DNA from 3 places in the Pseudomonas sp. Stari2 genome. Region 3 is predicted to be linked to each of the others. Evidence: riboswitches for the same ligand, from Rfam matches in the RefSeq annotation. Region 3 holds a riboswitch; each other region holds the start of a gene.
What was found. A riboswitch is a leader RNA that binds a small molecule or an ion and turns the genes downstream of it on or off. The one in region 3 is predicted to bind cobalamin.
Positions count from the first base shown of each region.

Region 1: linked by a shared signal. The riboswitch ahead of NH234_RS14085 (CbtB domain-containing protein) and the one ahead of NH234_RS17115 (TonB-dependent receptor plug domain-containing protein) in region 3 are both predicted to bind cobalamin.
Region 2: linked by a shared signal. The riboswitch ahead of cobO (cob(I)yrinic acid a,c-diamide adenosyltransferase) and the one ahead of NH234_RS17115 (TonB-dependent receptor plug domain-containing protein) in region 3 are both predicted to bind cobalamin.

Region 1 covers NZ_CP099760.1:3,123,750-3,131,291, reverse strand. The annotation lists gene cobN (cobaltochelatase subunit CobN) at 1-3,255, opposite strand, end outside; gene cobW (cobalamin biosynthesis protein CobW) at 3,259-4,332, opposite strand; cobalamin riboswitch at 4,431-4,641, opposite strand; cobalamin riboswitch at 5,362-5,585, shown strand; gene NH234_RS14085 (CbtB domain-containing protein) at 5,707-5,904, shown strand; gene NH234_RS14080 (CbtA family protein) at 5,916-6,617, shown strand; gene NH234_RS14075 (cobalamin biosynthesis protein) at 6,614-7,027, shown strand; gene cobM (precorrin-4 C(11)-methyltransferase) at 7,119-7,542, shown strand, end outside.
Region 2 covers NZ_CP099760.1:2,067,560-2,075,101, reverse strand. The annotation lists gene cbiB (adenosylcobinamide-phosphate synthase CbiB) at 1-256, opposite strand, end outside; gene bluB (5,6-dimethylbenzimidazole synthase) at 253-903, opposite strand; gene NH234_RS09545 (cobyrinate a,c-diamide synthase) at 900-2,195, opposite strand; gene cobO (cob(I)yrinic acid a,c-diamide adenosyltransferase) at 2,192-2,803, opposite strand; cobalamin riboswitch at 2,884-3,109, opposite strand; gene NH234_RS09535 (hypothetical protein) at 3,276-3,860, shown strand; gene NH234_RS09530 (sorbosone dehydrogenase family protein) at 3,926-5,239, shown strand; gene NH234_RS09525 (C40 family peptidase) at 5,309-5,845, opposite strand; gene NH234_RS09520 (NlpC/P60 family protein) at 6,064-6,681, opposite strand; gene hda (DnaA regulatory inactivator Hda) at 6,896-7,542, opposite strand, start outside.
Region 3 covers NZ_CP099760.1:3,796,276-3,803,817, reverse strand. The annotation lists gene NH234_RS17130 (alpha/beta hydrolase family protein) at 1-106, opposite strand, end outside; gene NH234_RS17125 (ABC transporter substrate-binding protein) at 226-1,137, opposite strand; gene NH234_RS17120 (ferredoxin) at 1,134-1,493, opposite strand; gene NH234_RS17115 (TonB-dependent receptor plug domain-containing protein) at 1,493-3,430, opposite strand; cobalamin riboswitch at 3,522-3,728, opposite strand; gene NH234_RS17110 (LysR family transcriptional regulator) at 3,763-4,671, opposite strand; gene NH234_RS17105 (DoxX family protein) at 4,841-5,278, shown strand; partial or broken gene NH234_RS17100 (pirin family protein) at 5,363-5,590, shown strand; gene NH234_RS17095 (hypothetical protein) at 5,639-5,797, opposite strand; gene NH234_RS17090 (DUF2790 domain-containing protein) at 5,924-6,184, shown strand; gene NH234_RS17085 (LysR family transcriptional regulator) at 6,230-7,165, opposite strand; gene NH234_RS17080 (aldo/keto reductase) at 7,236-7,542, opposite strand, start outside.

The DNA of each region.
Region 1 (7,542 bases), 670 kb from region 3:
CTGCACCTGGCTCAGGCGCTGGACGAACTGCTCGCGGGCGGCGGTGCCTTCATCAGAACCGCCGTAAGCGTAGGCGCCCCAGTTCAGGTAGACCTCGGCCAGATCCTCGCGGCTTTGCCACAGACGACCATCGATGGCGCCCTGCACGCCCGCGCCGTAGGCGCCGGGTTTGGCACCGAAGATCCGCCAGCCGGCCTGACGTCGCGCAGCGTCCTCATCCAGACCCGATTGCCGCAACGCCTCGCGCTCGGCACGCACTTTGGCGGCCAATGGGTTGAGATCGTCCGGTTCGTCCAGCTCCGCCACGGCTTGTACGGCGGCGTCGAACAGGCGGATCAGGTTGGCGAACGCGTCGCGGAAAAATCCGGAGACACGCAGCGTGACATCGACCCGAGGCCGGTCGAGCAGGCTCAGCGGCAGAATCTCGAAATCATCGACCCGCTGACTGCCCGTGGCCCACACCGGTCGCACGCCCATCAGCGCCATGGCCTGGGCGATGTCATCGCCGCCGGTGCGCATGGTTGCGGTACCCCAGACCGACAGGCCGAGCTGGCGTAGATGGTCGCCGTGATCCTGCAGGTGTCGCTCCAGAATCAACGTGGCCGACTGGAAGCCAATCCGCCATGCGGTGGTAGTCGGCAGGTTGCGCACGTCCACCGAATAAAAATTGCGCCCGGTTGGCAGCACATCAAGACGACCGCGGCTCGGTGCGCCGCTCGGGCCGGCCGGGACGAAACGGCCACTCAGAGCGTCGAGCAAGCCGCGCATTTCGGCCGGGCCGCAGGCGTCCAGACGCGGGGCGATCACCTCGCGCAGCGCTTGGATGATCGCCTGCACATCTGACCAGCCTGCAGCGTCCAGTTGCGCCACATCACCCACCAGCGACTGCTCGATCAAATGCGCCGCGAACAACTCCAGACGCTCGCGAGTGTCTCCTGCGGTGCGCCAGACCTCATCGCTAACCGACAGCAGCTCAATTGGACGCGGGCCGGCCCAGGGATCAGCCAGTGCGCAATCCAGCGGATCGAACCCCAACTCAAACGCCTTCGCCACCGCCCGCAGCAGACTCGATTGCGCACCCTTGCCATCGCCACGAGGAATCCGCAGCAGCGCAAGCAGAGTGTCGATGCGCAGCCGCCCACTCGGCGATTCGCCGAAGATGTGCAGACCATCGCGAATCTGCGATTCCTTCAGATCACACAGATAAGTGTCCAGACGCGGCAGCCAGATCGCCGCATCGGCATCGCTGTCGAGGCCTTCGTCCAGTTGCAGTTCGCGATCGATCTGCGTGTCACGCACCAGCTGCAGGATGTCGCGCTGCAACTCACGGGCGCGGCGCGGATCGAGCAATTGCGCTTCGTAATACTCGTCGGCGAGCAGTTCGAGATTGCGCAATGGGCCGTAGGTTTCGGCACGGGTCAGCGGCGGCATCAAGTGATCGATGATCACCGCCTGAGTGCGACGCTTGGCCTGGGCGCCCTCGCCCGGGTCGTTGACGATGAACGGATAGATGTTCGGCAGCGGCCCGAGCAGTGCATCCGGCCAGCAGTTCTCCGACAAGCCCACGCCTTTGCCCGGCAGCCATTCGAGGTTGCCATGCTTGCCAACGTGGATCACGCCATGAGCGCCGTAGGTCTGGCGCAGCCAGAAATAGAACGCGAGGTACGCGTGCGGCGGCACCAGATCCGGGTCGTGATACACCGCGCTCGGATCGACCTGATAACCCCGCGCCGGTTGAATACCGACGAAGGTCAGGCCAAAACGCAGGCCGGCGATCATCATCCGCCCGTCACGGCACATCGGATCGTTTTGCGGCGCCCCCCAACGCTCCAGAACCGCCGTGCGATTGGCTTCGGGCAGCGCGTTGAACATCGTCAGGTAGTCGCCCATCGCCAGGCTCTGCTGGCACGGGCGCTGATCGAGGGTGTCGAGGTCGTTGCTGACCCCGCCGAGCAGTTGTCGGATCAACTCGGTGCCGCTGTCCGGCAGTTCGGCCGGCAATGGATAACCCTCAACTTGCAACGCCCGCAGAATATTCAGCGCCGCGGCCGGCGTATCAAGGCCGACGCCGTTACCGATGCGTCCATCCCGAGTCGGGTAATTGGCAAGGATCAGGGCGATCCGCTTTTCAGTGTTAGGCACCCGAGCCAGATCGACCCAGCGCCGCGCCAGTTCGGCGACGAAATCCATGCGCTCAGGCTGCGCCCGATAACACACCACGTCGGACTGACTGCGCTCGCTGCGCCAGGCCAGGTCCTTGAAGCTGATCGGCCGACTGATAATCCGGCCGTCCAGCTCCGGCAAGGCGATGTGCATCGCCAGATCTCGCGGACCGAGGCCTTGCTCGCTCTCGCGCCATCCGGGCTCGTTGTCCTGCGCACAAATCGCCTGAATCACCGGAATGTTGCGACGGAACGGCCGCAGATGCGGCGCTTCCGGGCTGGACTGGGCGAAACCGGTGGTGTTCAGAATCACCCCCGCCTCGACCTCATCCAGCCAGCCCTCGACCACCGACAGGCAGCCGGGCTCTTTCAGACTGGCCACGGCAATCGGCAGCGGATTGAGTCCGGCAGCCTGCAACCGTTGGCAGAACACGTCGATAAACGCCGTGTTGGCCGCTTGCAAATGCGAGCGGTAAAACAACACCGCCGCGGCCGGTTGAGCGGGCAGCCAATCGGCTTGCCAGTCACTCAGTTCGGCGGTGTTTTTGTTCGGGTGGTAAATCGCCGTGCGCGGCAGCGTTTGCGGCTCGCCCCACACGTAATCCCGCTCCAGCCAGCGATTGGCCAGACAGTGGAAGAAGTCCAGCGCATTGCCCATGCCGCCCTGACGCAGGAACTGCCAGAGCCGGTCACGATCCTCGGCGCCTACGGTGCTCAAGCCGCTAAGCTCCGGGTCGGGCCGATCATCTCCCGGCACCAGAATCACCTGCACGCCACGCTCGGACAATTCCACCAGCCGCTCGACGCCATAACGCCAATAAGCGATGCCGCCGTGCAGTGAAATCAGAATGACCTTGGCGTGACGCAGCACTTCGTCGACGTACAGGTCGACCGACGCATGGTTCTGCACCTGCATCGGATTGGCCAGGCGCACGCTAGGGTAATCGTCAGGCAGTTGCTGCGCCGCTTCGGCGAGCAGCGCCAGGCTGGAATCGCCGCTGCACAGGATCACCAGCTCGGCGGGGGTTTGTCCAAGGTCGGCAATGTTGTCATCCGACACGAAACCGCCGGGCTGGGTCCTGAGCAGGTGCATGGCTTAAACGCTGAGCGCGGCGCGCAGTTGCGCTTCGAGCTTGGCCGCGTCCAGTTCCTGGCCGATCAACACCAGACGCGTCACGCGCGACTCATCGCCCCCCCACTGACGGTCGAAGTGCTTGTCGAAACGCGTGCCCACGCCTTGAATCAGCAGGCGCATCGGCTTGTTCGGGATCGCCGCGAAGCCTTTGACCCGCAGGATGCCGTGCTGAACCACCAGTTGCGTCAGCGCATCGAGCAGCAGGCTTTCATCGGCTTGCGGCAGTTCGATGGAGATCGAGTCGAAGGCGTCGTGATCGTGGTCGTCGTGATCGTCATCGCCTTCACCGTGGTGGTGATCGTGATGGCTGTGGCGGCTGTCGATGTGTTCTTCGGAACCGGCGCCGAGTCCGATCAGAACGTCCAGCGGCAGACGACCGTTGCTGGCTTCGATGATTTTCACGGCTGGCGGCAGCTCTTCGGCGACTTCCAGACGCACACGAGCGAGGTCTTCAGGGCTGGTCTGGTCGGCCTTGTTGAGAATCACCAAGTCGGCGCTGGCCAGTTGATCGGCGAACAGTTCGTGCAGGGGCGATTCGTGGTCCAGGTTCGGGTCGAGTTTGCGCTGTGCATCGACCTGATCCGGGAACGCGGCGAAGGTGCCAGCGGCCACGGCCGGGCTGTCGACCACGGTGATCACCGCGTCAACCGTGCAGGCGCTGCGGATTTCCGGCCACTGGAAGGCTTGCACCAGTGGTTTCGGCAGGGCCAGGCCCGAGGTTTCGATCAGGATGTGGTCGAGGTCGCCGCGACGGGCTACCAACTCGCGCATCACCGGGAAGAACTCTTCCTGAACGGTGCAGCACAGGCAGCCGTTAGCCAGTTCGTAGACTCGGCCGGTGGCTTCTTCTTCAGTGCAGCCGATGGTGCACTGCTTGAGGATTTCACCGTCGATGCCCAACTCGCCAAATTCGTTGACGATCACCGCGATGCGGCGGCCCTGAGCGTTGTCGAGCATGTGCCGCAGCAAAGTGGTTTTACCCGAGCCGAGGAAACCGGTGACGATGGTGACGGGGAGTTTGGCCAGTGTTTTCATCGGATGCCCTTTGGCAAGGTGGCGGGCATACGGGACGAGGCCGGCAACGCGTGTGCGTGCCTGGAGAGTTCGCCACCGGATCACCCCGCCCGGTTGAAAGTGAGAATCTGTGACGAGGCAGGTCTCCTGGCTGACGGTGTTCGGGCCTTGGCCCGGTATTCGCTGCGCCTTCCCGCTGGCTCTGGATTGAGTTGGCAGTGGCGTAGCAGCGAACGGCACCGTTCACAGTTGCGGGGGCAGCCGCGGCTTGGACCGCGTTCCCTTCTTAGCTTCGGCGTGGGCCGAAGAACCTCGAAAGCGCAAGGCTACGCAGGGTGTGGGGATGGGTCAATGGTTCGTGGAGTTTGGGAACGAGAGCATATCCGTTGCTTCGGGTGCTGCCGCTGGCGGTTTCGCTCTTACAGCGAGTCCCTTTTTCAAACGCCAAAAAGGAACCAAAAGGCTTTTGCCCCGGCGTACGGCACTTCGCCTAGGCTCAGTGTTCCCTCGCTACGGTGTCCATCAGGGGGCATCGCCTCCGGTTTGCTTCGCTGCACCTCCTCTCGATGTATGCGGCTTCGCCGCACGGCGCTACGCGCCTACCCCCTGATGAACACCTCCGCTCGGCCTGCCGAAGGGGCAAAAAATCAAAAGCCAGAGCCAGAGCAAAAGCCAGATCAAAAGCCCCTCACCACGATGAGCGTTAGCTCAAGTACCGCTTTTGATCTCAAGGCCCATCGGCAGGCTGAGTGGAGGGATTGATTCGGGGTGGGAGCGCAGCGACCGTTTGGCGAAGCCAAACACATCGAGAGGAGGTGCAGCGAAGCAAACCGGAGGCGATGCCCCCGGATCGATCCCGGAGCGAAGGAACCCCGAGCCTCAGCGAGGGGCCGTACGTCAGGGTGAAGCCTTTTGGGTTACCTTTTCGGCGTTTGGAAAAGGTGACCCGCCGTAAGGGCGGAACCCTAAGTGGCCATAACCGCAGCAACGGATATGCCCACAAAAACGGATATGCCCACAAAATTGACTAAATTCCCCAACCCATGCTCTCCTACACAACTTGTTACGGGTGCCCTTCACAGGGTGAAACGGGAAACCGGTGAATCATGTGCTTTACTCTAAAGCCATGTCAGTCCGGTGCTGCCCCCGCAACGGTAAGCGAGCGAAGCGTCAGATCCACTGTGCCCACGGGCATGGGAAGGTGACGCTTGTGCAGGTCGGCAGACAGCCACCCCTCGTGAGCCCGGAGACCGGCCCGCAACACACAGTGCGCATCCTGCGTCACTGAACATAACAAACCCGCGGTGGGCGGGCGCTGTTCGAACCCCTGCGTGCCCGACTCGCAGGGGTTTTCATGCGCACCGTTCACCCGCTGACACACCAGAGGGAAGCGCCATGTCGATCATCAGCAGCACCGGCAGCAACACGGACAAAATCTCCAGCACCACCACCCTGAGCCAACGCCTGACCGCTGCGATCTTCGCGTCGATCCTGGGTGCCAGCCTGGTCTACTTCGCCGGTTTCTCGCACATCGAAGCGGTTCACAACGCCGCGCACGATACCCGCCACAGCGCTGCGTTCCCGTGCCACTGAGACCTGACGACATGATCAAGCGTATTGCGCAGACCGCAGGTTTCACCGGCCTTCTGGCCGCCCTGCTTCTGACGTTGCTGCAAAGCTTCTGGGTATCGCCGCTGATTCTTCAGGCCGAGACCTTTGAGAAAGCCGAACCGGTGGCCGAAGTCCACGAACACGCCTCCGGTACCGCCACCCACACCCACGATGCCGAAGCCTGGGAGCCGAAAGACGGCTGGCAGCGCGTGGTTTCCACCACCGGCGGCAATCTGGTCGTTGCCGTGGGTTTCGCCCTGATGCTGGCCGGTCTGTACACCCTGCGTGCGCCGACCAAGACCTCGCAAGGCCTGCTCTGGGGGCTGGCCGGTTATGCGACTTTCGTGCTCGCCCCGACACTGGGCCTGCCGCCCGAGCTGCCGGGCACCGCCGCCGCCGACCTGGCATCGCGCCAGATGTGGTGGATCGGCACCGCCGCGTCAACCGCTGTCGGCCTGGCGTTGATCGCGTTCGGTGGCAACTGGCTGCTGAAGATCCTCGGCGTAGCGATCCTTGCTGTGCCGCACGTGATCGGCGCTCCGCAACCGGAAGTGCACTCGATGCTTGCTCCGGTAGCACTGGAAGCCCAGTTCAAAATCGCTTCGCAGCTGACCAACGTGGCGTTCTGGCTGGCCCTCGGCCTGATCAGCGCCTGGTTGTTCCGCCGCAAAAGCGATGGTCAATACCACGCATGACCGATGACAGCGCAGCGCCGACCCTGGTGGTCGGCCTGGGCTGCCAGCGCGGCTGCCCGGCCAGTACGCTGCGCGCCTTGCTCGACCAGGCCTTACAGGCCCATCGCATCGAACTCGAAGCGGTCAAGGCTTTGGCCAGCATCGACTTGAAACGCGACGAACCCGGCCTGCAGGAACTGGCGGCTCAACTGGCGCTGCCGTTGCTGTACTTCAGCAGCGAAGAACTGGCCAGTTATCAGCAACGACTGAGTCACCATTCACAGATCGCCTTCGAACGCACCGGTTGCTACGGCGTGGCGGAAAGCGCTGCATTGGCGCTCGCCGAACAGCTGATTCAAGCCCCGGCAAAACTGCTGATATCCCGGCAAAAATACGCCCAGGCCACACTGGCATTGGCCGGCGCAGCGTAAATTTCCGATAATCCCCGCTTTCGATCATGAGCGTTCTTCATCTGAAGCGCTCTTGAAGCCTCGACCTGCCCTACTTTCACAGGATCCAACGATGACCGTTTACTTCATCGGCGCCGGCCCCGGCGATCCGGAATTGATCACCGTCAAAGGCCAGCGGCTGATCCGCAGCTGCCCGGTGATCATCTACGCTGGTTCACTGGTGCCGGCGGCGGTGCTGGAAGGTCATTCGGCTGAAACCGTAGTCAACAGCGCCGAACTGCATCTGGAACAGATCATCGACCTGATCAAGACCGCCCACACCAAGGGCCAGGATGTGGCGCGAGTACATTCGGGCGATCCGGGCCTGTATGGTGCCATCGGCGAGCAGATTCGTTATCTGCGCGAGCTGCAAATCCCGTTCGAAATCATCCCCGGTGTAACGGCAACCGCCGCCTGCGCCGCGCTACTGGGCGCCGAACTCACCCTGCCGGACATCTCGCAAAGCGTGATCCTGACCCGTTATGCGGACAAGACTG
Region 2 (7,542 bases), 1.7 Mb from region 3:
AATACAGCGCAAGAATCTCGACGATCCAGCCCACATACGGCGCCCAGGAAAACGCGGTGGCCAGCAGGGTCAGCGGCAACACCGCGATCACCCACGCGGTGACACCATGGCTGCGCCAGCCGCGCCCTCCGGTATTGAAACGTTGCTCGATGCGCCCGGCAAAATTGCCGAACGCCACCAGCGGATGCCAGCGTTTCGGTTCACCCAGCAGCGCGTCCAGCGCAATTGCGGCGACACTCAGCAACGCCACACTCATTGACTCACTCCCCAGAAATTTTCATACAGCAGCTCGTTGAGCGGACGCGCCTGCGCCCACCCTTCGAGTACCAGCATCGGCGCCGGATAGAATTCCTTGACCGGCCCCAGGCAAAGCACCGCCAGCGGCTTGGCCCCGGCCGGCAGTTTCAGCAGATCGGCCAGTGCCTGCGGCTCGAACAGCGACACCCAGCCCATGCCCAGGCCTTCGGCGCGCGCGGCCAGCCACAGGTTCTGGATCGCGCAGGACAATGAGGCCATGTCCATTTCCGGCAGCGTGCGACGGCCGAAAATGTATCGTTCGCGATCGTCCATCAACGCCGCGACCAACACTTCCGCGCAGTCGTTGATGCCTTCGACCTTGAGCTTCATGAACTCGTCGCTGCGCTCGCCGAGGGCTTCGGCGGTGCGCACGCGTTCTTCTTCAACAAGGTTCTGGATCTGGCCACGCAAGGCGCGGTCGCTGATACGGATGAAGCGCCACGGCTGCATCAGGCCGACGCTCGGTGCCTGATGTGCAGCCTCAAGCAATCGGCGCAACAGTTCCGGCTCGAGCGTGCCACCGCTGAAGTGGCGCATGTCGCGGCGTTCGGCGATGGCGCGGTAGACCGCTTCGCGCTCGGTTTCAGTGAAGGCGTTGTCGGTCATGGCACCAACAGTGCGGCAATCGCCGACGGATTCGACGGGAAGTAAAAATGCACGTACGAAGCGGTCATCCGACCTTCCCGATACACCGCTTCTGCGCCGCGCCCGCCATTGGGGCTGTGGCCACGGGCGATGGGTGCCAGTTCGGTGGTGGTAAGGGAATGGTGATAAGTGTGGCCGCGCAACTGGCCTTCCGGCATGTCGACCTCTTGCAAGGCCAGCGCGGCCAGACGTTTCTGCATCACGGCATCGCCACTCAGCAGGCCGACCAAATCAGCGCGGGTGCCTTCGACATCGGTCAACGAATCCAGCAGATAGAGCATGCCGCCACATTCGGCGAGTAACGGTTTTCCGGCGGCGTGATGCGCGCGGATCGCACGGAGCATGTCGGTGTTCTGCGACAAGGCAACGTGATGCAATTCCGGATAACCGCCGGGCAAGTACAAACTGTCAGCGTCAGGCAATTGCGTATCGCGGATCGGCGAGAAGAAACTCAGCTCCGCGCCCATCGCCCGCAACAAATCGAGACTGGCGCCGTAGGTAAAGGCGAAAGCTTCATCGCGGGCGACGGCGATTCGCACGCCTTCGAGCAGCCTTTCGGTCCTGCCGATTTCAGGCGCGGCGAATTCCACGGCCGGTGGCAGCGCTACCTCGCAAGTGCCAGCCAGCGCTTCGGCGGCGGCGTCGAGGCGCACGTCGAGGTCATTGAGTTCGCTGGCCTGCACCAGACCGAGGTGGCGACTTGGCAGTTCGATCCCGGTTTCCCGGGACAACGCGCCATACCAGCGTAGGCCTTCAGTCAGACTGCCTTCGAGCAACTGCGCGTGACGCACTGTGCCAACGCGGTTGGCCAGCACGCCGGCGAACGGCAAGTCCGGCTGATAGCGCGCCAGGCCCAGCGCCAAGGCGCCGAAGGTCTGGGCCATGGCCGTGCCGTCGATCACGCCGAGTACCGGCACGCCAAAATGCCGCGCCAGATCGGCGCTCGACGGCGTGCCATCGAACAAGCCCATCACGCCTTCGATCAAGATCAGATCCGCTTCAGCGGCGGCTTCCCACAGCAGACGACGACTTTCCTGCTCGCCGACCATCCACATGTCCAATTGATAGACCGGCGCACCGCTGGCGCGCTCGAGGATCATCGGGTCAAGAAAGTCCGGGCCGCACTTGAACACGCGAACCTTGCGCCCCTGATTGCGGTGCAGACGCGCCAACGCGGCGGTGACGGTGGTCTTGCCCTGGCCGGAGGCCGGCGCGGCGATCAGTACCGCCGGGCAGTGACGTGGTTGATTCAAAGTTCGACGCCTTTCTGCGCTTTGATACCGGCCTGGAAGGCGTGCTTGATCATGCCCATTTCGGTGACGGTGTCGCCCATCTCGATCATTTCCGGCTTGGCGGCGCGACCGGTGACGATAACGTGCTGCATCGGCGGACGGGCCTGCAGATCGCTGAGCACCTGATCGAGGTCGAGGTAACCGTGCTTGAGGGCTATGTTCAGTTCATCGAGCACCACCAGACCGATTGACGGATCACGCAGCAGCTCGCGGGAGACTTCCCATGCCGCTTCGGCGGCGGCGATGTCGCGCTGGCGATCCTGGGTTTCCCAGGTAAAGCCTTCGCCCATCACATGAAAACGAACCTGCTCGGGGAAGCGGCGGAAGAACAGCTCTTCACCCGTGCTGTTGCGTCCCTTGATGAACTGCACCACGCCGCACTGCATGCCGTGGCCCATGGCGCGGGCGAGCATGCCGAACGCCGAGCTGCTTTTGCCTTTGCCGTTGCCGGTGAGCACCAGCACCAGGCCGCATTCGTCGGGCGAGTTGGCGATGCGCTCGTCGATCACGGCTTTTTTGCGCTGCATGCGCGCCAGGTGGCGCTCGTCGCGTTCAGGGGAATCAGTCATGGGGGAGCTCTCCGTTGAGGCTGGATAACGGCGGGCAGGCACAAGAATAGACGGCAACAAGCCTGGCATCGCCCACCGTGACGCCGCTGGATGGATCAGGCCGGTCTCCGGGCTCATGAGCGGCTTGCACCAGGCTGCGCGCCTTCCCGCTTTGAGCAGTGGCATCCGACGCAGCTTTCACTCATTTACCGTTGCGGGGGCAGCGCCGGGATCGTGATGGCTCTTCGCGTGAAGACCCTCCTCACCGGCTTCCCTGTTTCACTCTGTCGACAGCGGTCACAGAGCACCTGAAACAAGCCGCGAAGGTTAGAGGGTTGGGGGTGGAGCGTCAAATGAAGAGGCTCCCTGAAAGCGAATAACTGCCGTCGATCAATTATCTGACGCCAATCTTGTGCCACACTGTCAGCAGTGATATCAAAGAGCCATGCTTTTTGACTGCAGAGAGCACATCACAATAACAAGGGAGAGCACCATGCAAGGCATGATCATCAGCAATCCGCGGCTGGAATTCCTGCGCCCGGTGCTGGAACGCTGGTTTGACTGTATCGACCGCTACAACGCCGTGCGCGGCGACAATGACGCGCCTTACTGGCATGACGAAAAAGCCAACCTCGGCCTGCTGTCAGCCGCCGCCTGGATGGCCGAATTGGTGACCCTGCGTGACACCGCCACCCGCAAGCAGAACGAGGAAGGCGAACGCAATGCCCGCGCCGACCTGTTCCTGGCAGGCGCCGAAGATCGCGCCTACATTCAGGCGACCCAGCGCTGGCCGCGCGTCAACAGCCTGAATCTGACTCAGGCCCTGGCCGATATCACCGCCGACGCCAAGCGCATCAGCTACGCCAGCGATCTCAAACTCGGCTGCCTGTTCGTCGCCCCACAGAAAGCCCAGCACAGCGCCAGCCCGGAAGAACTGCAGGACATGGTCGACGACCTGCAAAAGGAGCACACCTGCGCCGTCGCCTGGTACTTTCCCTACGCCTACCGCAAATTGCGCAGCGAAGCCGGCAACTATCACCCCGGCATTGCCGTGCTTTTCAAGGAAGCCCGCGGCTGAGGGTTGAACCATCGGGCTTGTGCGCTTCTCTATGACTAAGAATGCATTCATAGGGAAGATCAGTAATGCGCAAGCCCCACCTCGTTTTCGTCATCGCACTCGCCGGAGGGCTCACCGCCTGTGGTGAATCCTCCAGCCTGCAAGTCTCGGACGGCACCGGCCCGTCCCCCAAACTGCCCGAACCGAACAAGACCCTGATCCCGACTGTGAACATCGCCCCGGCGATCGGCTGGCCGGCCGGCGCGAAACCGACGCCAGCGGCAGGCACTCAGGTAGCGGCGTTTGCCGAGAATCTCGATCACCCGCGCTGGCTCTACGTGCTGCCCAACGGCGATGTGCTGGTGGCGGAAACCAATGCACCGCCGAAACCGGACGATGGCAAAGGCATACGCGGCTGGGTGATGAAAAAAGTCATGGGCCGCGCCGGTGCCGGCGTACCGAGCCCGAACCGCATCACCCTGCTGCGTGATGCCGATCATGATGGCGTGGCCGAGACCCGCACGGTGTTCCTGCAGAACCTTAACTCGCCGTTCGGCATGACTCTGGTCGGCAACGATCTGTACGTGGCCGACACCGATCGCCTGTTGCGCTTCAACTACGAGCCCGGCGCGACCGAAATCAAGAGCCAGCCGATCAAGGTCGTGGATCTGCCGGGCGGCCCGCTCAACCATCACTGGACCAAGAACGTCATCGCCAGCAAGGACGGCAGCAAGCTGTACGTCACGGTCGGCTCGAACAGCAACGTCGGCGAAAACGGCCTGGATCAGGAAGAAGGGCGCGCAGCGATCTGGGAAGTGGACCGGGCGACCGGCAATCACCGAATCTTCGCTTCGGGCATCCGCAACCCCAACGGCCTGGCCTGGGAGCCGAAAAGCGGCGCGCTATGGACGGCGGTAAACGAGCGGGACGAGATCGGCAGCGATCTGGTGCCGGACTACATCACCTCGGTCAAGGATGGCGGCTTCTATGGATGGCCGTTCAGCTATTACGGCCAGCATGTCGATGTCCGCGCCGAGCCACAAAACCTGGATCTGGTGGCCAAGGCCATCGCTCCGGATTACGCCGTTGGGCCGCACACCGCGTCACTGGGCCTGACCTTCGCCGAGGGCGCCACACTGCCGGCCCAATTCAAGGAGGGCGCATTCATCGGCCAGCACGGCTCGTGGAACCGCAAGCCACACAGTGGCTACAAGGTGATCTTCGTGCCGTTCAGCGCCGGTAAGCCGAGCGGCACACCGGTGGATGTACTGACCGGCTTCCTCGACAAGGACGAGAACGCCCTGGGTCGCCCGGTTGGCGTGGTGATTGATCAGCAAGGTGGATTGCTGGTCGCGGACGATGTGGGAAACAAGGTGTGGCGGGTGACGGCGGCCAAATAGCCCAAACCCTGAAACAAAAAAAACCGTGGGAGCCAATATGTCCCCACGGTTTTTTATTGATTCGCAGCTTTACGGGTTATGCGCCAGATGTTCCGGCTGTAGAACGCGCTTGGCACTCAGATAAGCCTTCTGCCAATACGCTTTCGAAAGGCTGTCCAGCTTTACCGTACCGCCGGTGGCCGGGGCGTGAACGAAGCGCCCTTCCCCGACATAAATTCCCGCATGACTGACCTGAGAGCCGCCATTGGTGGCGAAGAAGATCAGGTCGCCGGTTTGCAGCCCTTCCTTGCCGACATTCGGCGCCTGCATGACGATCAACTCGCGCGTGGAACGAGGCAAGCTGATGCCGGCCGCATCGCGGTAGACAAAACCGATCAGGCCGCTGCAATCGAAGCCCGAGTCCGGCGTGTTGCCGCCCCAGCGATAAGGCGTACCCACAAGCCCGAGCGCGCGGAACAGCACATCTTCGGCGGCGGGAGAAAAAGCCTGGGAGGATCCGAACACAATCGGCGCGCGAACCACAGGGGCTGGCGGCGGAGTGCGGCTGGCGCATGCGCTGAGCAGCGCTGCGAAAAACATCAGGGCAAGGCGGGCCGTCATCGTCATAAGCAGAACATCCTGATCTGGCTGCGGCTTTTACTGCCGATTCGACAGAAAACAAAACCGCCTGCGTTGGGACGCAGGCGGTTTGCCATCAATATAGATCAGGATTCTAGCGGCTACGCGGCAAACTTCAAGTAAGACTTTAACTTCACCTTGTAAAGTTTAAGCCTATTGCCCCTGAAGGACCGCTTGTCGCCACGAGCGTGGCGACAAAGGAGTGATTACTTGCGAGCGGTAACCACGGTTGGAGCGTTCGCCAAAGCGCGTTTGGCTTCGATGAAGGTCTTGCTCCAGTAGCTGTCACCCAAGCTGTCGATGCGGACACCGCCACTGCGACGACTGCTGGAGTGAATGAACTGGTTGTCGCCCAGGTAGATCCCGGCGTGGCTTACACGACCGCGACGACCATTGGTGGCGAAGAACAGCAGATCGCCCGGCTCAAGGTTGCTGCGCGATACCAGCGGAGCATCTACGTTGATCATTTCGCGGGTGGAGCGCGGCAGGTTCATGCCGGCTTCTTCGCGGAAGAGATAGCCGATGAAACCGCTGCAATCGAACCCGGCTTCAGAGGTACCGCCAAAACGATAACGGGTACCGATCAGGGACATGCCGCGTTCAAGAATGCTGTCGGCCAGAACCGGAAGCTGGTAAGGCTTCTTGCCGTTGAAAGCGGCCAGTTCTTTTTCGGTGTCCAGCTCTTCCTGGTAAATAACGGAAGACTGGGCGGTGGCAGAATTTTTAGCCTGTTGTTGCTGCTCTTGAACAGGTGAATGAGCAGCGCAACCGAACAACAGGGTGACGAGTGCGAGAGGCACGAGGGGTGCGAAGCGCTTTAGCATGGGCACGACCGTGGCTGATAGTTGTAAAGAAGCCGAGACTATGCCCGCTATCAGCCTCATTTGCAAATTCAATCGATCTTTTTGTGACTTCCCGGTTTCTCGTTTACATCTAAGCGCTTAAGCCTATTTGAATCGAGACGCGGCCCGCGCAGTGCGCAGGAAAGCGGATTTTCTGGCGCCTGAAATATGCCGAAACCCGCTGAAAGCCCCGGTTTTACCAGCCCAGGGTTTCTTTCAGGAAGGGAATGGTCAGCTTGCGCTGAGCCTGCAAAGAGGCCTGATCGAGCTGCTCGAGCAGGTCAAAAAGCGCGCTCATGCTGCGGGTCCCGCGAGTCAAAATAAAATGCCCGACTTCATCGGTCAGATGCAGACCGCGACGGGATGCACGCAATTGCAGGGCACGCAATTTGTCTTCATCGGAGAGAGGACGCATCTGGAAAATCAGCGCCAGGGTCAGGCGCGATTTCAGATCCGCCAGTTTTACTGGCAATTCACGTGGCGAGGTTGAAGCGGCGATCAACAAGCGGCGACCGCTGTCGCGCAGACGGTTGAACAGATGAAACATCGCCTCTTCCCAGTCGGGCTTGCCGGCAATCACCTGCAAGTCGTCCAGGCAGACCAGTTCGTACTGTTCGAGGTTGTCGAGAATTTCGATGCCGCGATCCATCAACTCGGCCAGCGGCAGGTACACCGCCGGTTCGCCCATCTGCTCGAAACGCAGGCACGCGGCCTGCAACAGATGTGTACGCCCTACCCCGTGCTTGCCCCACAGATAGATGAGGCTTTCGGTCCATCCGGCGTCGGCTTCGCATAGACGCTCGACATAGCCGAGTGCAGCGGCATTGGCGCCTGGGTAGTAGT
Region 3 (7,542 bases):
TGTGTGCATCCGGCAGTGTGGAGGTCCGGAAACCGATGGGGTTTTCGTCAGCGTTTGCGCTGGTCGAAAGGCAGATCAGAAGCAAGAGGCCGAAAGCTTTTTTCATTGTTTTTCTCTTCCTTGATCAAAGTGAGCAAACGGGACGTTTGCCCAGCCGTTCTACCAGTCTTACGGGATAACCGTCTCGTCATTTATTGCCGTTCCGGATAAATCTCGTGTTGATGTTCAAGGCAAGGCCCTGAGCCGCTCTGCCAACTCCAGCGCCACCCGACCGCTGCTGACGGTCGGCAACAGATGCGTAAACGGAATATCGATCATCCGCCCCTCACGCACGGCCCGCAGGGTCGACAGCACTGGATCCTGCATCAGCAACTGACGTTTGCGGCTGGCCGGTGACCATTGGGCATCGGCCAGCAGGATCACGTCGGGGTCCGTGGCAAGCAGGGTTTCGCGGCTGACGGTCACCCGGTATTGGTTGATGTCGGCGAACAGGTTTCGTGCCCCGGCGGCGGCCAGCAGATTGGTAACAAAACCACGCCGGCCTTCGCTGTCGAGTCCGTTGACCTCGCTGTCTAGGTAGAACACTGACAGCGGCCTGTCCAGGTGGGTTAAAGCCTTGGCCTTTTCCAGATCGGCATCCATTGCATCGCTCAGTTCCCGAGCGCGCTGCTGCTTGTGCAGCAAGGCACCGAGGGTCGAGAGGTCGTTGTGGATGAGTTCGAAGTAATCCAGCGAGTGTCCGTTGCAGGCCGACTCCAGCAAATACGAAGCCACGCCGTTGCGCTCCAGTCCGCTGCGTGACGTGACGCCGTTGCCAAACGCCGTGGCGAAGCCGCCGACCACGAGATCCGGTTTCTGCGCGTACAGCACTTCGCTCGATGGATAGCGGGGCGAAATCACCGGCACGCCGAAGTACTCGGATTGCGGCGTACCGGTGTCATCCAGATAGGCGACGCCGGCCAGCGCCGGGCCGGCGCCCAACGCCAACACAAGATCGGCCGCATGCTGGTTGAGCGCAACAATCCGCGACGGTGGCGACACCGGCAGGTGCCAGGTCTCGCCACAATTGCGATAATCATCTGCCAGAACCGGCGAAGTGCAGAGCAGGGCACCCGCCAGAAAACACAGCCTTCTCATGAGCGCTCCTTGATCAACAGATCCTCGACCACCTCGCCGCCCACCAGGTGCACTTCGACCAGCCGTTGCGCATCCGCGTGGCTGCGCACGCCATACCAGCAGGTCTCCGGATACACCGTCATGACCGGCCCCAGGTTGCACGGGAATTGACAGTGCGTGCGGGTCAGCAAAACGCCGCCGGGGGTCTCGATGCGGTCATGGGCCAGCAAGTGCCGACGCAGGGTTTTCCATAGCTGCAAGGCGCCGCGCTGGGTGCAGCGCGGGCCGGTGCAGAGGAATACGTGGCGGGCATGGGCGGGAACATGCGACCAGTCCGGGTGCGTGTCGACGCCGTCGATGGTTTTGATTTCAGCCATCAGAAACGGTACGTGTAGCGCACTTCGGAGGTGAACGGCCGTCCGAGGTTGTCGACGTTGCTCGAACGGCTGGTGACGTAGTCGCGGTCGAACAGGTTTTCCACCAGCAGGCTCAGGCGATGCTGATGGGCACCGTCGAGATAGCGATAAGCGTCGGCATCCACCACGGAGTAATGGCCGTACTCGACCTGCTTCGAGCTGATCACATCGCGGATATAGCGGATCGCACTGCCGGCGCCCCACATCCGGTCAACCGACTCGTAACCGATGCGGGAACGAGCGAAGAAGCTCGGAACATCGTTGAGTGTGACGCCGGCACGCGACTCGGTGAGGTTGCGGGTCATGTCCGCTTGCAGGCTCCATTGCGCGTTGAGCGCCAGTTTTGCGTCCGCCTCGAAACCACGCATCTGTATCCGCCCCTGGCCATTGACCCACTGAATGTCGTCGAGAGTAATCAGGTCATCGATCTTGCGTTTGAACAGGGTGACGCTGGCGCTGAACTCGCGATCGAGCAGCAAGCCTTTGTAGTCGAGGCCGAGTTCGGCGTTGCGACTTTTCTCTGGTTTCAGGTTGCGGTTGCCCAACTCGTCGCCCGGTTCGTTGACGAACAGTTGCTCGGCGTTCGGCAGTTTGTAGGCGGTGCCGTACTGGCCGCGCAGTGCCCAGTGTTCATTGAGGTCATACAACGAAGTGAGCATGCCGATCGTTGCGCTGTCGCCGCCGCTCATGGCTTCGTGACGAATACCGATGCTCGGATGCCAGTCGGGCAGGGCGTCGATCTGCGGGCGCATTTGAGTATAGAGCGCGTGGGCTTCAGCCTTGTCATTGTCGATGATCAGCACATCGTCCTGGCCCTTGAACCATTGGTTGTCCGTGCCGAACACCAGCACATGGCCGCCGGGCAATTCGGCCTTGCCTTCGGCCTGCACACCCCAGTCGGTGAAGCCCCAATAGTCGTTGTGGTTGATGGTTTTTACACCGCCATCGGACGTGTTGTTGATGCGCGTGTAGCGGGTATCCCAGTCGTTGATATGGCCTTTGACGAAGTAGCTCAGGCGTTCGTTGACGTTCTGTTCAAAGGTCGCCGTGGCGATCTGCTGGATACGGTCGTTGGTGGTCTTGTGGTTGTCCACCGGGCGGGCGAAGTCGAGGTTGGCGTCAGCGTACTGGTAGAACAGTTCCAGGCGCGCGTCATCGCCAAAGGACTGAATCGCCTTGCCGCCGAAGGTGGTGACTTCGTAGGCGCGCTTCTTTTCGCTGTCGTTCTTGATGTCGCGATTGCGAAACGGCTGATAGCCGTCCGAGACGTTATGGCTGACGTAGGCCAGCAAGCCCAGGTCGCCGAAACCGTTGGTGAAGATGTTCTCGACCCGCGCATCCTCGGTGGTGCCGCCGAATGTATCCACGCCCATGTTCACTTCGCCGGAGGCTTTGCGACTTTGCGGGCTACGAGTGACGATGTTGATCACGCCGGACACGGCCTGGGTGCCGAACAACAGACTTTGCCCACCCTTGAGCACTTCGATGCGTTCGATGGCGTTGGCCGGCAGGGTGTCCAGATACAGGCCGCCGTACAGGCGATTGTTCAGGCGCACGCCGTCGAGCAGGATCAGCGTGTCATCGTTGCGCCCACCCAGCAGCGAATAGGTGCCGTAGTCGAACGGGCCGTTTTTCGGCGCGACGTACAGGCCGGGAATGAACATCTGCATGACGCGGGTGACATCGGCGCTGGGGCCGGCGCGTTCGATCTGCTCACGGGTGACGACCTCGACCTTGCTGCCGAACTGCGCCATGTCCGCCACCGTGGTGGACTCCACCGACGGCGCGGAAACGATTTGCTGGGTGAGTTCGAGCGGTGCATCATCCGCCAGCAGCAGGGGGCTGAACAGGCAGCCGAACAACAGGGATGGAGCCGGAGTGTTGAAAGGTCGAATCATTGTCTTCTCGAAAGGATCTTCGCAGAAGAGCATGCAGGAGAAGGCATCGCGCACACGCCGACACCGGCCCATGCCCGCCCACCGCAGGAGTTTGCCAAACAGAATTTCAGGCCGGTCTCCGGGCTCGCGCGTATGGACGCTTTCACCTTCCCATGGCCGTCTGGCCACAGTGGTGTATCGAAAGCATCACGCGCCTACCGTTGCGGGGGCAGCACCGGACTTGTTCGAAAAGAACGTACCGGTTTCCCGTTTCACCCCATGCACGGCGGCATGGGACACCTGAAACAGGGCGGCATCTGAACATCCGGATGGGCGCTCGTCAACTTGCCGGATCAAGCCTCGCGCGTATTCTGCTGAACGAAACGCTCGATCAACCACCGCGCCGCCGGCCCCGGTGGCACATCGGTGCGGTAGATCGCGTCGAAGGTGTATTGCCCGCTGGTGTATTCCGGCAGATCCAGTTGCACCAGTCGGCCGGTATCCAGATCTTCCTGGATCATCGGCCGGGGCATGTTGCCCCAGCCGATGCCCTCGCGCAGCAGCATGTGCTTGGCACCCAGGTCCGCCAGGCGCCAGGTGCGGTTGCTCAGCACAGCGAATTCCTTGTCTTTGGTCAGTTGCGAGCGATCCGACAGCACCAGTTGCGTGTGCTCGCGCCCGGCACCCGGAACATTGCCTTCAGCGGTCGCCAACGGGTGATTCGGCGCCGCCACCGGAATCAGCTCGACGCTGCCGATGCCGATTTTTTCGATGCCGTTGATGCCGTCATTCATCGGGCCGCTGACGCCAACCACCGCGCCGCGATTGATTACCAACTCAGTCACGGCGCCGAGCGCTTCAATGTGCAGATGCAGGGCAACAGTGGGGAATTCCTCGCGAAAGGATTTCAGCGCATCCACCACGCGCTCGGCGGGCAACATTACGTCGAGTACGACATGCACTTCGGCTTCCAGCCCCTGCAGCAGGCCTTTGACCTTGGCGCGCAAGCCATGCACGCCGTTGGCGATGGTCCGGGCTTCGGCCAGCACAGTGCGGCCGGCGTCGGTGAGTTGCGGTTTGCGGGTGGTTTCACGATCGAAGAGGGTGACGCCCAGTTGCATTTCGAGATTGGCAATCGAGTAGCTGATGACCGAGGTCGCCCGGTGGAGCTTGCGCGCCGCGGCGGCAAAACTGCCGACTTCGACGACGGTAAGAAAGACCCGCAGTTGATCGAGTGTCGGTGTGCCTGGGTCGGAGATCATGTCGGTGTCCTTGAGTCGCCATGGAGGCCTATATTGGGTGAACAGCTTGCCTATTTTATCGAACGTAACGATCTAAATTAGTCGTCTATTCAGATGAGCTGTCGAGGCGCAACATTTCTTCATCCGGACGGTTCAAGTCGAACCGGACCCCATTGAAGGAAATACTCCCATGGCTACTTCTGCAAACATCGCTCAAGCAACTGCTGTACAGAACGCTTCCGACACCAAACAAGCCTCGGCTGCCTTGATCGGCCGTGTCTTGCTCAGCGTGATTTTCATCCTCTCCGGTTTTTCCAAACTCGCCGCGCCGGCCATGATGATCGGCTACATCGGCTCGGTCGGGCTGCCGCTGCCGCAAGTGGCGCTGGCTTTGGCAATCATCGTCGAAATCGGTGGTGGCCTGGCGCTGATCGCCGGCTACCGCACTCGCACCGTCGCCGCTGTGCTGGCCGCGTTCAGCGTGGTCACCGCACTGGCCTTCCACAATGCGCTGGCTGACCAGAACCAGTTCATCCACTTCTTCAAGAACATCGCCATGGCCGGCGGCCTGTTGCAAGTCGTGGCCTTCGGTGCCGGTCGCTTCAGCCTCGACGCCCGTCGCCGCTGAAAGCCGGGCGCCGCGAGGGACAGGTTCCCTCGCGGCGCTTTGCCGTTTGTTGGCCGCCCTCTGTAACAGCATCGAGTAATCATCGTGACCGTTCAGCAACACCTCCCCGGCTACACTCGCGAACCCGTCACTCACCGCGCCCTTCGCTACCGCACCAGCGGCAGCGGGCACGGCTCGATCGTGCGACGGATGAGCTCTTCGGATCTGGGCCAGTTGATCAAACCCTTCGTGTTCCTCGACCTCTTTGAAGGCGAAGCCTCGTTCATTCACAACATGCCGATGCACCCGGCGGGCGGTTGCGCGAGTATCTCAAGCAGGCGGATGGGGCGCTGCCGGTGTTCAAGTAAGCCCGGTCCCTGTTCAGGCCAGAAAACCCGCGAAGCCATCCCACAGCAGTTTCAGCGCCGTGACCACCAGCAAGCCGTAGCTGGCACGGTACATTCGGCGCTGATCCAGACTTGGATGCAGCCGCCAACCCAGCCAGACCCCGCTGGGTGCGGCGAGCAGGCTGACGAGCAATCACGTATTCATACAAATTCCAGCAACAGTGTTTGTCCAACCTGCCGATTTTTCAGCACCGCCTCAACCCTTAGCATTGTCTCCAACCCGTGAACGAACACGGTCCTCAACGAGACGGTGAACATCATGAACTTCAAGAAAATCGCACTGGTTTTAATGCTTGGCAGCTTTGGCGCGCACGCCTATGCGGACACTGCCGAGGCCAATAACACCCCGGTCGAGACCTACAGTTATGCGACCAAATTGGACATCGCGCACGTCATCTCGATCTCCGAACCTGCCAATGAATGTGCACCGTCGCCGGTTCAGATGACCTACGAAGATTCCTACGGTGAACAACACGTTCTGCAGTATCAAGTGATGGGCAGTGGTTGTTCCAACGGTTGAGCCCGGTGCAGACGATGGAGGGTCGACACTCCATATCTGCCGTACTCACGCCTGTTTTGCTCCAACGACTTCTTCATCCGATGCCAGCAGTTCCGGGATCGACTGCTTCAAAAACTCAACCCACGTCTTGATCTTCGCATCGACGAACTTGCGCGACGGATAGATCGCGAACAGGTTCAACTCCTCCAGCCGGTATTCCGGCAACACCCGCACCAGAGTTCCCGCCCTCAAGCCATCCACGGCTGATGCAATCGGTTGAATGCCTATCCCCATGCCTTTTTTGATCGCGATGGTCATGCCATCGGCGGTGTTGATATGAAACGGCGACAGGGGAATGGTGATGGTTTCCATGCCTTGGGGGCCTTCGAAGGTCCAGTTCTCCACCGGCATCACCGTGTTGACGATCCGCAGGCACTCGTGTTCGCAGAGTTCGCCGGGCGACTTGGGCAGACCGCGTTTTGCCACGTATCCAGGTGAGGCGCAGAGGATGCTGTAGGTGATGCCCAGGCGTTGGGCGACGAAGCCGGAATCGGGCAGGTCGCGGGCCAGCACGATGGACATGTCGAAGCCTTCTTCGAGCAGGTCCGGCACGCGGTTGGTCAGGCTCAGGTCGAACATCACTGTCGGATGAATCTCGCGATAGCGGGCAATCGCGTCGATCACATAGTGGTTGCCGATGGCCGACATGGTGTGAATCTTCAAGCGGCCGACGGGCAGGGTCTGGGCGGTACCGGCTTCTTCGTCTGCTTCGCGCAGGTCATCGAGGATTTTTTCGCAGCGTTCCAGGTAGCGCACACCGGCCTCGGTCAGGGCCAGGCGGCGGGTGGTGCGGTTGATCAGGCGTGTGTGCAGGCGTGCTTCGAGGGCGGAAACGGCTTTGGAGACGTTGGTGGTGTTGGTGTCCAGCAATTCGGCAGCGGCGGTGAAGCTGCCGCTTTGGGCGACTGCGATGAAGAAGCGCATGGTCTGGAAAACGTCCATCGGTGTCTCTCGGCAATCGGGTGGGAAGAGTATAGGGGCGACCTCGCTGGAGGCCGCCCCTTTCTATGCGTCATTTCTTGCGGGGGATGAAACCGGGCACGCCAGTCTCGACCACCGAGTTGAAGCGAATCCGCGTCGTGATCTCTTCCTTGATTTCGTGCATTGCCCGATGCGGCAGGGTCGCGATGTCGAAGTTTTCCTGAATCCGACCCGGGTTCGCCGAGGTCGTCAAAAACGCCGCACCACGTTGCACCGCCCAGGCCAGTGCCACTTGCGCCGGGGTTTTCTGTACGTGCCGAGCAATCCCGGTAAGCACCGAATCCTCGAGCACATTCGGCTCCATGCCATGCCCCAGCGGTGCGAACGCAAGCAGGATA